2 regions of the Pseudomonas sp. MYb118 genome follow, and region 2 is predicted to be linked to the other one. Evidence: predicted binding sites of a transcription regulator. Region 2 holds the regulator's gene; the other holds the start of a gene.
What was found. Region 2 encodes sigma-54, which starts transcription at its own class of promoters, with help from an activator protein. Its sites were predicted from a motif close to ANTGGCATNNANNTTGCTNT; they were not measured.
Positions count from the first base shown of each region.

Region 1: the regulator sigma-54 is predicted to act here: its motif matches at 2,557-2,576, upstream of glnA (type I glutamate--ammonia ligase).

Region 1 is NZ_JBFRXN010000002.1:2,068,076-2,075,114, forward strand. It holds gene ABVN20_RS15460 (DUF4124 domain-containing protein) at 1-270, opposite strand, end outside; gene ABVN20_RS15465 (DUF4124 domain-containing protein) at 267-776, opposite strand; gene glnA (type I glutamate--ammonia ligase) at 1,056-2,462, opposite strand; gene thiI (tRNA uracil 4-sulfurtransferase ThiI) at 2,791-4,245, shown strand; gene typA (translational GTPase TypA) at 4,385-6,208, shown strand; gene ABVN20_RS15485 (hypothetical protein) at 6,397-6,930, opposite strand.
Region 2 is NZ_JBFRXN010000002.1:2,670,336-2,677,374, reverse strand. It holds gene lptB (LPS export ABC transporter ATP-binding protein) at 1-280, shown strand, start outside; gene ABVN20_RS17995 (RNA polymerase factor sigma-54) at 463-1,956, shown strand; gene raiA (ribosome-associated translation inhibitor RaiA) at 2,032-2,340, shown strand; gene ptsN (PTS IIA-like nitrogen regulatory protein PtsN) at 2,353-2,817, shown strand; gene rapZ (RNase adapter RapZ) at 2,820-3,677, shown strand; gene ABVN20_RS17975 (HPr family phosphocarrier protein) at 3,693-3,965, shown strand; gene ABVN20_RS17970 (ZIP family metal transporter) at 4,014-4,907, opposite strand; gene ABVN20_RS17965 (superoxide dismutase) at 4,938-5,549, opposite strand; gene ABVN20_RS17960 (hypothetical protein) at 5,551-5,982, opposite strand; gene ABVN20_RS17955 (class II fumarate hydratase) at 6,010-7,039, opposite strand, start outside.

The DNA of each region.
Region 1 (7,039 bases), 600 kb from region 2:
GCGGATGGTGGCGTCGGGTTCGGGGATCAGGACCCTGAGCATGTTGTAGTGGAATACGGCCTTGGGCGCGGCGTTCTTCTCGGTTTTCGGCGGTGGCGCGGCGGTCGGGGTGGCAGACATGCGATTGCTCTTGGTCAGTGGCACTCGCTTGGCGTTGCTGGTCCCCGGTTGATCGGTAAACACCCGATTGCCTTCGGCATCGGTGTAGGTGAACACCTCGGCGGATACGGGCAGCGCGATCAGGCAGGCGCTGAGCAACCACACTCTCACGGCTTATGCACCCGTTGCAGGGTGAAGGTCACGCTGGGGCTCTGCTGGACGACGTTTTCCCCGTCGATCACCTGCACCGCCAGGCTGTGGGTGCCGCGATCAATGTTGACCAGTTGCAGGATCGGCACGTTGCTCGGCTGGCCGTATGGCTGATCGTCCAGCAGCAGGCGCAACAGATGCGGGCCTTGCAGTCTGGGCTTGATCAGTACGGTGACGGTGAAGGTGCCATTGTTGGCGCGCAGGGCTTCGCTGGTGGGCAGGTTGGTCAGCTCCAGCACCTCGTAGGCACTGCGCGGGCGCTCACTGCTGGACGCTTCGGCTGGCGGAGCCGGCGGCGCCTGGCGCTCCACGCTGTTGAGTGGTGGCAATTCGACCGGCTGCGCCTGCACGCCATCCGGTGGTTGATTGCTGTAGGCGGTGTTGCCGGCAGCGTCGGTGTACTTGTAGATCTGCGCTGCGGCGGGCAGAGCGATCAGCAGCAGGATGAGCAGAAAACCACGACCCATGAACTCGACCAGAAATGAAGGCGTTGGGTTGCAGCATAGGTCAGGGTTGGGGGAATTCTCCAGCATAAGGCTTAACTGTGGGAGCGAGCCTGCTCGCGATGAACGATAACGCGGACTTCCTGAAGGCTTGCATCGCCTGTGCATTTTTCGCGAGCAGGTCGAATCGTCGCACCGTCGCTCCCACAGAGAGCCCGACAGGCGCTTTGATGGCGGGCATAAAAAAGGCCTCCCGAAGGAGGCCTCTCTTTTTGTCACGCCGCTTGCGCAGGCGACAAGGTATCAGCAGCTGTAGTACAGGTCGTATTCCAGCGGGTGTACGAAGGTACGGACCTTGATTTCTTCTTCGCTTTTAAGAGCGATGTAAGCGTCGATGAAGTCGTCGGAGAACACGCCGCCCTTGGTCAGGAACGCACGGCCCTTGTCCAGCTCTTCCAGGGCTTCTTTCAGGCTGCCGCAAACTTGTGGGATCTCTTTGGCCTCTTCAGGCGGCAGGTCGTACAGGTTTTTGTCAGCAGCATCGCCAGGGTGGATCTTGTTCTGGATGCCGTCCAGGCCAGCCATCAGCAGTGCAGCGAACGCCAGGTACGGGTTGGCTGCTGGATCCGGGAAGCGTGCTTCGATACGGCGGGCTTTCGGGCTCGACACGTAAGGAATACGGATCGAAGCGGAACGGTTGCGAGCCGAGTAGGCCAGCATTACCGGAGCTTCGAAGCCTGGTACCAGACGCTTGTAGGAGTTGGTAGCCGGGTTGGTGAAGCCGTTCAGGGCCTTACCGTGCTTGATGATACCGCCGATGAAGTACAGGGCGGTGTCGGACAGGCCGGCATAACCTTCACCTGCGAAGGTGTTCTTGCCATCTTTCCAGATGGACATGTGCACGTGCATACCCGAACCGTTGTCACCGTACAGCGGCTTAGGCATGAAGGTAGCGGTGCGGCCGTAAGCGTCGGCAACGTTGTGCACGACGTACTTCAGGGTTTGGGTTTCGTCGGCTTTCTTCACCAGGGTGTTGAACTTGACGCCGATTTCGTTCTGGCCGGCAGTTGCCACTTCGTGGTGGTGAACTTCGACGGTCAGGCCCATTTCTTCCAGTGCGTTGCACATGGAGGTACGGATTTCGTGGTCGTGGTCGAACGGTGGAACCGGGAAGTAGCCGCCTTTGACGCCTGGACGGTGGCCCTTGTTGCCGCCTTCCACGTCCTGGTCGGACATCCACGAACCTTGTTCGGAGTAGATCTTGAACATCGAGCCCGAGATGTCGGACTTGAATTTCACCTGGTCGAAGATGAAGAACTCTGGCTCTGGACCGGCGAATACGGTGTCACCGATGGCGGTGGCCTTCAGGTACTCTTCGGCGCGCTTGGCGATCGCACGTGGGTCGCGGTCGTAGCCCTGCATGCTCGAAGGTTCGATGATGTCGCAGACCAGGATCAGGGTCGGCTCTTCGGTGAACGGGTCCAGGACGGCGGTATCGTCTACCGGCATCAGGATCATGTCGGAAGCTTCGATGCCTTTCCAGCCAGCGATGGAGGAACCGTCGAACATCTTGCCGACTTCGAAGAAGTCGTCATCCAGCGCGTCGCGAGCCGGCATGGTCACGTGGTGCTGAGTGCCGCGGGTGTCCGTGAAGCGCAGATCAATCCACTTGACGTCATGATCTTTAATGAGTTGAACCGACTTCGACATACTGTCCTCCGGGGTGGCTTAGGGCGGGTAGTGGATGCCCATAATGTTTGTGATGCCGGCGCGAATACTCTGCCAAGGCAACCTGCCTCACAAGGGAGCAAATTGCATGCCAGTGCCCCAGCATGGGTTTTTCGCCCCAATATCACGTTTATAAAGGCTTGCAGGCGCAAAACCGCAAAATTATCGCCCTACAATGTAGCGCCATAATTCATAAATGACCTGTTTTGGTGCACGCAAAACCTTATGCACATTAATTGGTTAAACCTTGAGCAATTTCCGCTATAATCCGCGCCCCCCTTTTTCGGCAGGCCCTGCGCGCGCTGTTTTCATGAAACTAATCGTAAAAGTCTTCCCCGAGATCACCATCAAGAGCCGCCCGGTACGGACGCGTTTCATCCGTCAGCTGGCCAAGAACATCCGTGCCGTGCTCCGCGATCTGGACCCGGCTGTGGTGGTGAACGGCGTGTGGGACAACCTCGAGCTGGAAACCCGCGTAGAAGACCCCAAGGCCCTGAAAGAGATGGGCGAGCGCCTGAGCTGCATGCCGGGCATCGCGCATTTCCTGCAGATCGACGAATACCCGCTGGGCGATTTCGACGACATCGTCGAGAAGTGCAAGCAGCACTACGGTGATGCACTGGCCGGCAAGATCTTCTCGGTGCGCTGCAAGCGTGCCGGCAAGCACCCGTTCAGCTCGATCGACATCGAGAAGTACGTCGGCAGCCAGTTGCGCCGTCAGTGCGGTGCCGCCGGGATCGACCTGAAAAAGCCGGAAATCGAAGTTCGTATCGAAGTTCGCGACCAACGGTTGTTTGTCATCCACAGCCAGCACAATGGCATCGGTGGTTATCCGCTGGGTGCCCTGGAGCAGACGCTGGTGCTGATGTCCGGTGGTTTCGACTCCACCGTGGCGGCCTACCAGATCATGCGCCGCGGGTTGATGGCGCACTTCTGCTTCTTCAACCTGGGTGGGCGTGCCCACGAACTGGGTGTGATGGAAGTCGCGCATTTCATCTGGAAGAAGTACGGCAGCTCGCAACGCGTGTTATTTGTCAGTGTGCCGTTCGAGGAAGTGCTGGGCGAAATTCTCGGCAAAGTCGATAACAGTCATATGGGCGTGGTATTGAAGCGTATGATGTTGCGCGCTTCCTCGCAGATTGCCGAGCGCCTGCACATCGACGCGCTGGTGACCGGCGAAGCGATCTCCCAGGTGTCGAGCCAGACGTTGCCGAACCTGTCCGTGATCGACTGCGTGACCGACAAGCTGGTGCTGCGCCCGCTGATCGCCAGTCACAAGCAGGACATCATCGACACTGCCAATGAAATCGGCACCGCCGATTTCGCCCGGCACATGCCGGAGTACTGTGGGGTCATTTCGGTCAACCCGAAGACCGCCGCCAAGCGCTACCGCGTCGAGCACGAAGAGAAAGAATTCGACATGGCGGTGCTCGAGCGTGCGCTCGAAAACGCCAAGCTGGTGCCGATCGACCGAGTGATCGACGAGTTGGGCCAGGACATTCAGATTGAAGAAGTCAGCGATGCGCTGGCCGGTCAGATCGTGATCGACATCCGCCACCCGGATGCCGCCGAGGATGACCCGCTGGAACTCGCTGGCATCGAGGTACAAACGATGCCGTTTTATGCACTGAACGCTCGTTTCAAGGAACTGGACCCTACTCGCCAGTACCTGCTGTATTGCGACAAAGGCGTGATGAGTCGCCTGCATGCCCACCATCTGCTCAGTGAGGGGCATGCCAATGTGCGCGTTTATCGACCGAGCTAAGTGCCCGGGGCTGTTTGCCTGTGGCCTGCGTCACCGGCCCCCCGACGCCACCGTCAAGCTGTAACGGCTTTCACGGACGCTACTGTTAATCGCTGCCAAGACTTGTCAGCACACCGAATCCTCTGATCGAGATACACAAGTGATCGAAAATCTACGCAACATCGCCATCATCGCCCACGTTGACCATGGTAAAACCACCCTGGTAGACAAACTCCTGCGTCAATCCGGCACCCTGGAGCGCAACGAGCTCAACGACGAGCGCGTGATGGACTCCAACGACCAGGAAAAAGAGCGCGGCATTACCATTCTGGCGAAAAACACCGCCATCAACTGGAACGGCTACCACATCAACATCGTGGACACCCCGGGCCACGCCGACTTCGGCGGCGAAGTAGAGCGCGTAATGTCGATGGTCGACTCCGTTCTGCTGCTGGTTGACGCTCAAGACGGCCCTATGCCGCAAACCCGTTTCGTGACCAAGAAGGCTTTCGAAGCCGGTCTGAAGCCAATCGTCGTGATCAACAAGGTCGACCGTCCGGGCGCGCGCCCTGACTGGGTTCTGGACCAGATCTTCGACCTGTTCGACAACCTGGGGGCCACCGACGAACAACTGGACTTCCAGGTTGTTTACGCTTCGGCCCTGAACGGTATTGCCGGTCTGGACCACACCGCTATGGCGGAAGACATGACCCCGCTGTACCAAGCGGTCGTCGACCACGTTCCAGCGCCGAAAGTTGACCGTGACGGTCCTTTCCAGATGCAAATCTCGGCACTGGACTACAACAGCTTCCTGGGCGTTATCGGTGTTGGCCGTATCGCTCGTGGTCGCGTCAAACCGAACACTCCGGTTGTCGCTATCGACGCCGACGGCAAGAAGCGCAACGGTCGTATCCTGAAGCTGATGGGTCACCACGGCCTGCACCGCATCGACGTTGAAGAAGCTGCCGCCGGCGACATCGTCTGCATCAGCGGTTTCGACGAGCTGTTCATCTCCGACACCCTGTGCCATCCGGACACTGTCGAGGCGATGAAGCCTCTGACCGTTGACGAGCCAACCGTTTCCATGACCTTCCAGGTAAACGACTCGCCATTCTGCGGTAAAGAAGGCAAGTTCGTGACCTCCCGTAACATCAAGGATCGTCTGGACAAAGAGCTGCTGTACAACGTTGCACTGCGCGTTGAAGAAGGCGACTCGGCTGACAAGTTCAAGGTGTCCGGCCGTGGTGAGCTGCACCTTTCGGTACTGATCGAAACCATGCGTCGCGAAGGCTTCGAACTGGCCCTGGGCCGTCCTGAAGTGATCATTCGTGAAGTTGACGGCGTCAAGCAAGAGCCGTTCGAAAACGTCACCATCGACATCCCTGAAGATTCCCAGGGCAAGGTGATGGAAGAGATGGGTCTGCGTAAAGGCGACCTGAGCAACATGGTGCCGGATGGCAAAGGCCGTGTGCGTCTGGAATACAACATCCCTGCTCGTGGTCTGATCGGTTTCCGTAACCAGTTCCTGACCCTGACCAACGGTGCTGGCATCCTGACCTCGATCTTCGATCGTTACGCTCCAGTGAAGTCGGGCCACATGTCCGGCCGTCAGAACGGCGTTCTGGTTTCGGTTGAAACCGGCAAGGCACTGACCTACTCCCTGGAAACCCTGCAGGCTCGTGGCAAGCTGTTCGTAGAACACGGCCAGGAGATCTACAACGGTCAAATCGTTGGTCAGAACAGCCGTGACAACGACCTGGGCGTCAACCCTACCAAGGGCAAGAAGCTCGACAACATGCGTGCTTCGGGTAAAGACGAAACCATCGCCCTGGTTCCACCTGTTCGCTTCACCCTGGAACAGGCTCTGGAATACATCCAGGAAGACGAGCTGTGCGAAGTCACTCCTAAGTCCATCCGTCTTCGCAAGAAGATCCTGGACGAAAGCGAGCGTACCCGCGCTGCCAAGAAAGCCAAGGCTAACTAAGCCAGGCTGAAACGAAAACGCCCCCGGTCGAAAGGCCGGGGGCGTTTTTGTTTGTCTGGGGTTTTTTGGTGCCTGTGCTGGCCTCATCGCGAGCAGGCTCGCTCCCACAATGGTCCTGTATTCACAACTCAAAATGTGGGAGCGAGCCTGCTCGCGATGGGTTGGGTCAGGCGCCGCAAAATCAGCTGTCAGGCATCAAACCACCGAAACGCCAGATAGGCCTCTGCCATCTGCCGTAGCAAAACCTTGTCCGCCTTGCTGACAACCCCATCGCCATCCACATCGCCATTGGTAAAGGAATCCAGCTCGCCGTCATTGTCGCCGTCGTACGCCGCGGCGGACCGGATGCGAATGGCAGTGCCGGGCGTTCCGTCGTCTTCGCTGAATCGCAGCGTGACAACGTTGGGAGAACCGTCCTTGTGGTGGTCGGTGGCACCGATCTTGAGGTATCGCTCCCAGTTATCACCCTTGTTGAACCAGTTGAGTTGCAAAAAGACCTCGGCAAAACGGGTCAGCAGCAATTGATCCTGGAAATCCTGTTTTCCGTCGCAATTGATATCGCCGGCGAAGCCGAACTCGATCCGGCCATCAGCGGACATGTCCAGGGCAAAGGCTTCGTGAACCTGGTTGGCCGGGCCGTTGTGAAAGTGCAGGAGCACGGCGTCGGCCTTGCCATTGCCGCTACGGTCCTGGGCGGTTGCCTTTAAATAACGCATGAGCATCTTCTCTGGAGAAATGATGCTCCACACTAATGACTGGGCGAGGTTTGTTCTGTCGGGCGGGAGTTTACGGCGTATAGGAATTGGCGACGCGAACCCATGGCCAAGTTAC
Region 2 (7,039 bases):
CCGCGCCCTGGCCACCAGCCCGAAATTCATCCTCCTCGACGAACCTTTCGCCGGCGTGGACCCGATTTCCGTCGGCGACATCAAGCAGATCATCCATCACCTCAAGGCCAAGGGCATTGGCGTGCTGATCACTGACCACAACGTCCGTGAGACCCTGGACATCTGCGAAACCGCCTATATCGTCAACGATGGCCAACTGATCGCCGAGGGCGACTCTGCCACCATCCTGGCCAACGATCTGGTCAAGGAAGTGTATCTGGGCCACGAGTTCCGCCTGTAAGCGTCGAGGTATCCGACAGGTCGGTCGAGCGCTGGTAACGATGAAAAATCAAGACTTTTTTATTGTTACAGCGCTCTAGGCAAACGCTGCTGTTTCGGGCATATAATTTGCTTATGTTTGGCGCTCCGGCGCCCTGTAGTGGATGGCGCATGTGCGCCGGAAAAAGGTGTTAAGCCCCTGCCATGAAACCATCGCTAGTCTTGAGAATGGGCCAGCAGCTGACGATGACACCGCAGCTGCAACAGGCCATCCGCCTGCTCCAATTGTCGACCCTGGACCTGCAACAGGAAATCCAGGAGGCCCTGGAGTCCAATCCGATGCTCGAACGCCAGGAGGAAGGCGACGACTTCGACAACTCCGACCCGATGGCCGACAACGTCGAACAAAAGCCGAACAGCGAGATTCAGGAACCCTCCTACCAGGAAAGCACACCGACGGTCGACAACCTCGAGGAAGGCGACTGGAACGAGCGCATTCCCAACGAACTGCCCGTCGACACCGCCTGGGAAGACGTTTACCAGACCAGCGCCAGCAGCCTGCCGAGCAACGATGACGACGAGTGGGACTTCACCACCCGCACATCGGCCGGCGAAAGCCTGCAAAGCCACCTGCTGTGGCAACTCAACCTGGCGCCGATGTCCGACACCGATCGCCTGATCGCCGTGACCCTGATCGACTGCATCAACAATCAGGGCTACCTGGACGAAACCCTCGAAGAAATCCTCGAAGCCTTCGATCCGGAACTGGATATCGAACTGGACGAAATCGAAGCCGTCCTGCACCGCATCCAGCAATTCGAACCGGCTGGCATCGCCGCCCGCAACCTTGGCGAATGCCTGCTGCTGCAATTGCGCCAGCTGCCCGCCAAGACGCCCTGGCTGGCCGAGGCCAAGCGCCTGGTCACCGACTACATCGACCTGCTCGGCAGCCGCGACTACAGCCAACTGATGCGCCGCATGAAGCTCAAGGAAGATGAACTGCGCCAGGTCATCGAGCTGGTCCAGAGCCTCAACCCGCGTCCGGGCTCGCAGATCGAGTCCACCGAAGCCGAGTACGTCGTGCCCGACGTGATCGTGCGCAAGGACAACGAGCGCTGGCTGGTGGAGCTCAACCAGGAGTCCGTGCCACGGCTGCGGGTCAACGCCCAGTACGCCGGTTTTGTCCGCCGCGCCGATACCAGCGCCGACAACACCTTCATGCGCAATCAGTTGCAGGAAGCCCGCTGGTTCATCAAGAGCCTGCAGAGCCGCAACGAAACCCTGATGAAAGTTGCCACCCAGATCGTCGAGCATCAGCGCGGTTTTCTGGAGTACGGCGACGAAGCGATGAAACCGCTGGTCCTGCACGACATCGCCGAGGCGGTGGGCATGCACGAATCGACGATTTCCCGGGTGACCACCCAGAAGTTCATGCACACCCCACGGGGCATTTATGAACTGAAATACTTTTTCTCCAGCCACGTCAGCACCTCCGAAGGCGGCGAATGCTCGTCCACGGCGATCCGCGCGATCATCAAAAAACTGGTTGCCGCGGAAAATCAGAAAAAGCCGTTGAGTGACAGCAAGATCGCTGGTTTACTGGAGGCACAAGGCATTCAGGTGGCTCGCCGCACCGTCGCCAAGTACCGCGAATCCCTCGGGATCGCGCCTTCGAGCGAACGCAAGCGGTTGATGTAGAGCCACGCCACAGCGTTCCAGTGGCAGGTAATCAGTGCCTGCCGCTTTATGCACTGGCAACGAAGGAGAAGCTGTATGCAAGTCAACATCAGTGGACACCAACTGGAAGTGACCGAACCTCTTCGCACCTACATCGGCGAAAAACTCGATCGGCTGGAGCGACACTTCGACAAGATCACCAATGTCCAGGTCACGATGACCGTCGAAAAGCTCAAACAGAAAATCGAAGCCACCCTGCATATTCCTGGCGGTGAAGTGGTCGCCAACGCGGAACATACCGACATGTACGCGGCCATCGACGCACTGACCGACAAGCTGGATAAACAACTCAAAAAGCATAAGGAAAAGACCCAGAGCCTCCTCCAGGGCGCAACCGGTCGTTAACACTCCCTACCCATGATCCGACTTGAAAGCATCCTGACCCCCGGCCGTTCCCTGGTGAACGTGCCGGGTGGCAGCAAAAAGAAAGCCCTCGAACAAATTGCCAACCTGATCGCCCGGGAAGTCCCCGATCTGGAGATGCAAGATGTCTTCGAGGCGCTGATCGCCCGTGAAAAACTCGGCTCGACCGGTTTTGGCAACGGTATCGCCATCCCGCACTGCCGACTCAAGGGTTGCACCTCGCCCATCAGTGCCCTGATGCACCTGGATGCTCCCATCGACTTCGACGCCATCGACGGCGCTCCGGTGGACCTGCTGTTCGTCCTGCTGGTCCCGGAAGCCGCTACCGATGCGCACCTTGAATTGCTCCGTCAGATCGCCAGCATGCTCGATCGCAAGGAAGTCCGTGATCGCCTGCGCAGCGCCGCGAGCAATGAAGCCTTGTATCAGGTTGTCCTGGACGAGCAAAACGGGCACTAATCATGCGCTTGATCATCGTCAGTGGTCGCTCCGGCTCAGGTAAAAGTACCGCGCTCGACGTGCTCGAGGACAACGGTTACTACTGCATCGACAACCTGCCCGCCGGGTTGCTGCCGGAACTGGCCGAACGCGCGCTGATCCATACCGAACTGTCGCAACCGCTGGTGGCCGTGTCCATCGACGCGCGCAACCTGCCAAGCCACCTGACCCGTTTTCCCGAACTGCTCGAGGAAGTCCGCAGCCGGCACATCCAGTGCGATGTCCTGTACCTGGATGCCGACGAAGAGACCTTGCTCAAGCGTTTTTCGGAAACCCGTCGCCGCCACCCGCTGAGCAGCGCCAATCGCTCGCTGGCCGAGGCGATCAACGACGAGACCAATCTGCTGGGGCCGATCGCCGACCTCGCCGACCTCAAGGTCAACACCACCAGTCTGAACCTGTACCAGTTGCGCGACACCATCAAGCTGCGCCTGCTGAACCAGCCGGAGCCCGGTACGGCGTTCCTGGTGGAGTCGTTCGGGTTCAAGCGTGGCATGCCGGTGGACGCCGACCTGGTGTTCGACGTGCGGTGCCTGCCCAACCCTTACTGGAAGCCGGAGCTACGCGAGCAATCCGGCCTCGATCAACCCGTTGCCGAATACCTGGCCGCCCAGCCGGATGTCGAGGAGATGTTCCAGGACATTTCCTCCTACCTGCTCAAATGGCTGCCCCGCTTCGCCGCCAGCAACCGCGCCTATGTCACCATTGCCATTGGCTGCACGGGCGGGCACCACCGCTCCGTCTACCTGACCGAGCGCCTGGGTCAGGTCCTGCAAAAATCCCTGAAGAATGTCCAGGTCCGCCACCGCGACCTCACCTAAAGGATTCACATCGCGATGCCTGCTCTGGAAATCGAAATCATCAACAAGCTGGGCCTGCATGCCCGTGCTTCCGCCAAATTCGTCGGCGTGGCCGGTCAGTTTCCTTGCCAGATCAGGGCCGGGCGCACCCCGGCGTCCATGGTCGACGGCAAAAGCATCATGGCCATGATGATGCTCGCCGCCGGCAAGGGCACCAAAATCCATCTGAGCACTGAAGGCGAACAGGAACAGGAAGCGCTCGATGCGCTGGTGGCGTTGATCAACAACTATTTTGACGAAGGCGAATAAGTCAGCAGCCTGCGGCAGCGGGCTTGCCCCACTGCCGCCCCTCCCCGGCTAAGCCAACGCGGTATCCATCACCATCATCAGACAGAACCCGATCAGCAGCCCGAGGCTGGCCAGCTTGTCGTGACCATGGCGGCGCGACTCCGGGATGACTTCATGGGTGACCACCAACAGCATCGCCCCGGCAGCCAACGCCAGGCCCAACGGCAGGATCAGTTCAGCCAGGCTGACCAGCCAGGCGCACAACAGGGCAAACACCGGCTCGACCAACCCGGACGCCGCACCGATCAGGAATGCCTTGATCCTCGACATGCCCGCGCCCGCCAGGACCAGCGCAATCACCAGCCCTTCCGGCACATCCTGCAAGGCAATGCCCATGGCCAGGCTATCGGCGTCGGGCATGCCGCCGCCTGCCGAAACGCCCACGGCCATGCCTTCCGGAATGTTGTGGGCAATGATGGCAAACACGAACAACCAGATCCGCGGCGGGATGACCGGGCGCTCCGGTGTGCCAACGAGCATTTCCGGTGAGGCACCGGAGACTTTCCGATCCACCAGGAACAGGCCGAACGCACCCAGCAGGATGCCGAAACTGATCAGCCCGCTGGCCGCCCACGGGGTCAGCCCGAGGTTTTCCGCCGCAGAGATGCCCGGGACGATCAGCGAAAACGCTGTCGCCGCGAGCATCACTCCGGCGCCGAAGCCGAGCAGGGTGTCACTGAGCGCCTGGGGCATGCGCCGGATCACCAGCACCGGCACGGCACCCAATGCCGTGCCCAGGGCGCAGATCGCACCGCCCTGTAACGCGCGCAACAGTTTCGGCTCGAGCCCCAACCACGTCAGGCCCTGGGCGACCAGCAGGCTCATGCCCGCCAGCAATAACAGCGATCCCAACGCGTAGCGAAACATCCGCCCACTTCCGATCGCCAGTGTTTCAGTGCCCATAGTCAGCCCTGGATTATTTTTATAGAAGCTTCAAACCAGTGCAGCCTGATAGCGTGCAGCGACTTCGGGCCAATTGATCACGTTGTAAAAAGCGTTGATGTATTCAGGGCGACGGTTCTGGTATTGCAGGTAATAGGCATGCTCCCAGACATCCAGACCGAGGATCGGCGTATTGCCGCTCATCAATGGGCTGTCCTGGTTGCCGCTGCTTTCAACCACCAGGGTCTTCTGCGGGGTCACGCTGAGCCAGGCCCAGCCACTGCCGAAACGGGTCAGCGCGGCCTTGGTGAAGGCTTCCTTGAAGCGCTCGAGACCGCCCAATTGTTCGTCGATGGCCTTGGCCAGCTCGCCGTCCGGCTGGCCACCGCCGTTGGGCACCATGACTTCCCAGAACAACGAATGGTTGGCATGACCGCCGCCCTGGTTGATCACGGCGGCGCGCAGGTTTTCCGGCAGTTGCTTCACGGCAGCTACCAGCTTTTCCACTGGCCACTCGGCAAACTCGGTGCCCTCGACCGCCGCATTGAGGTTGTTGATGTAGGTCTGGTGATGCTTGGTGTAATGGATTTCCATGGTCTTGGCATCAATGTGCGGTTCCAGGGCATCGTAGGCATACGGCAAGGCAGGCAAGGTAAAAGCCATTTCAATGGACTCCGTGATGGTGTGGCGCGGGCGGCGACGCGGCATCGGTGTGCAGCAGGCGATGGGTGCGCGGGTATTCGCCGTGTTCGCTGATGAAATTCAACAGTTCGACGTAGGTCTTGCTGCTCTGACGCAGCGCCGCTTCCCGCAGCGCGGGCGACAGGCGCACGTCCTGTATGGTCTTGAGCAACCGCTGGTGGATGGCGCACAGATACTCGGCGCTCTCCTCCGGCTGGTTCAGGCGCAGGTGCAGGTCCGCCAGGTTGTGATGGGAGATCACGCAGGCGGCTACCGCTTCGTCGGCGTCGGGCCAGCGCTCGAACAGCACCTGGGCCAGGGCCAGGGCTTGCAGGTAGGCCTCACGGGCATCCACCAGTTCGCCCTGCATGAAACAGCGGTTTGCCCGTTCGATTGTGCGTTTCCAGTGTTCCATGGTGAGCCTCCAAAGCGGTTGCGCTGGTTACACGCCGCCAGCGGTGAGTTTTTCCGGATTGAGCAGTTCTTCCAGCTGGCTGCGGGTCAGGTCGGTGTGCTCCAGTGCCACATCAATCACCGGCCGGCCCTGCTGGTAAGCCTTCTTGGCAATCTCGGCGGCCTTCTGGTAACCGATGATCGGGTTGAGCGCCGTCACCAGGATCGGGTTGCGCGACAGCGCTTCCTTGAGCCGTGCGTCATTGACCTTGAAGCTGGCGATGGCCTTTTCACCCAGCAGGTGACTGGCATTGGCCAGCAGCTCGATGCTGCTCAACAGGTTCTGGGCGATGATCGGCAGCATCACGTTCAGTTCGAAATTGCCCGACTGGCCGGCAATGGCGATCACCGTGTCATTGCCGATCACCTGGGCGGCGACCATGGCGGTCGCCTCGGGGATGACCGGGTTGACCTTGCCCGGCATGATCGACGAGCCCGGCTGCAGGGCTTCGAGTTCGATTTCACCGAGACCGGCCAGGGGGCCCGAGTTCATCCAGCGCAGGTCGTTGGCGATTTTCATCAACGACACCGCAGTGGTTTTCAACTGCCCGGAGACCGCGACGGCGGTGTCCTGCGAGCCAATCAGGGCAAACAGGTTGGTGCCCGGCTGGAACGACACCTGGGTCAACGTGCTCAGCTCCTGGCTGAAACGCGCGGCGAATTGCGGATGCGCATTGATCCCGGTGCCCACTGCCGTGCCGCCCTGGGCCAGGGATTGCAGGCTCGGCAACAGATCTTCAAGGTGCGCGATGTTGGCCTTCAATTGCTGGGCCCAGCCGTTGAGTACCTGGCTCATGCGCACCGGCATCGCATCCATCAGGTGGGTGCGGCCGGTTTTGACATGGTGATGAACGTCTTCAGCCTTGCGCTCGATCACCTGCACCAGGCGCGTCAGTGCCGGCAGCAGTTGCTCGTGCAGCGCCAGCGCCGCGCTGACATGGATGGTGGTCGGGATGATGTCGTTGCTGCTCTGCCCGCAGTTGACGTGATCGTTGGGGTTCACCGGCTCGCCGAGTTGG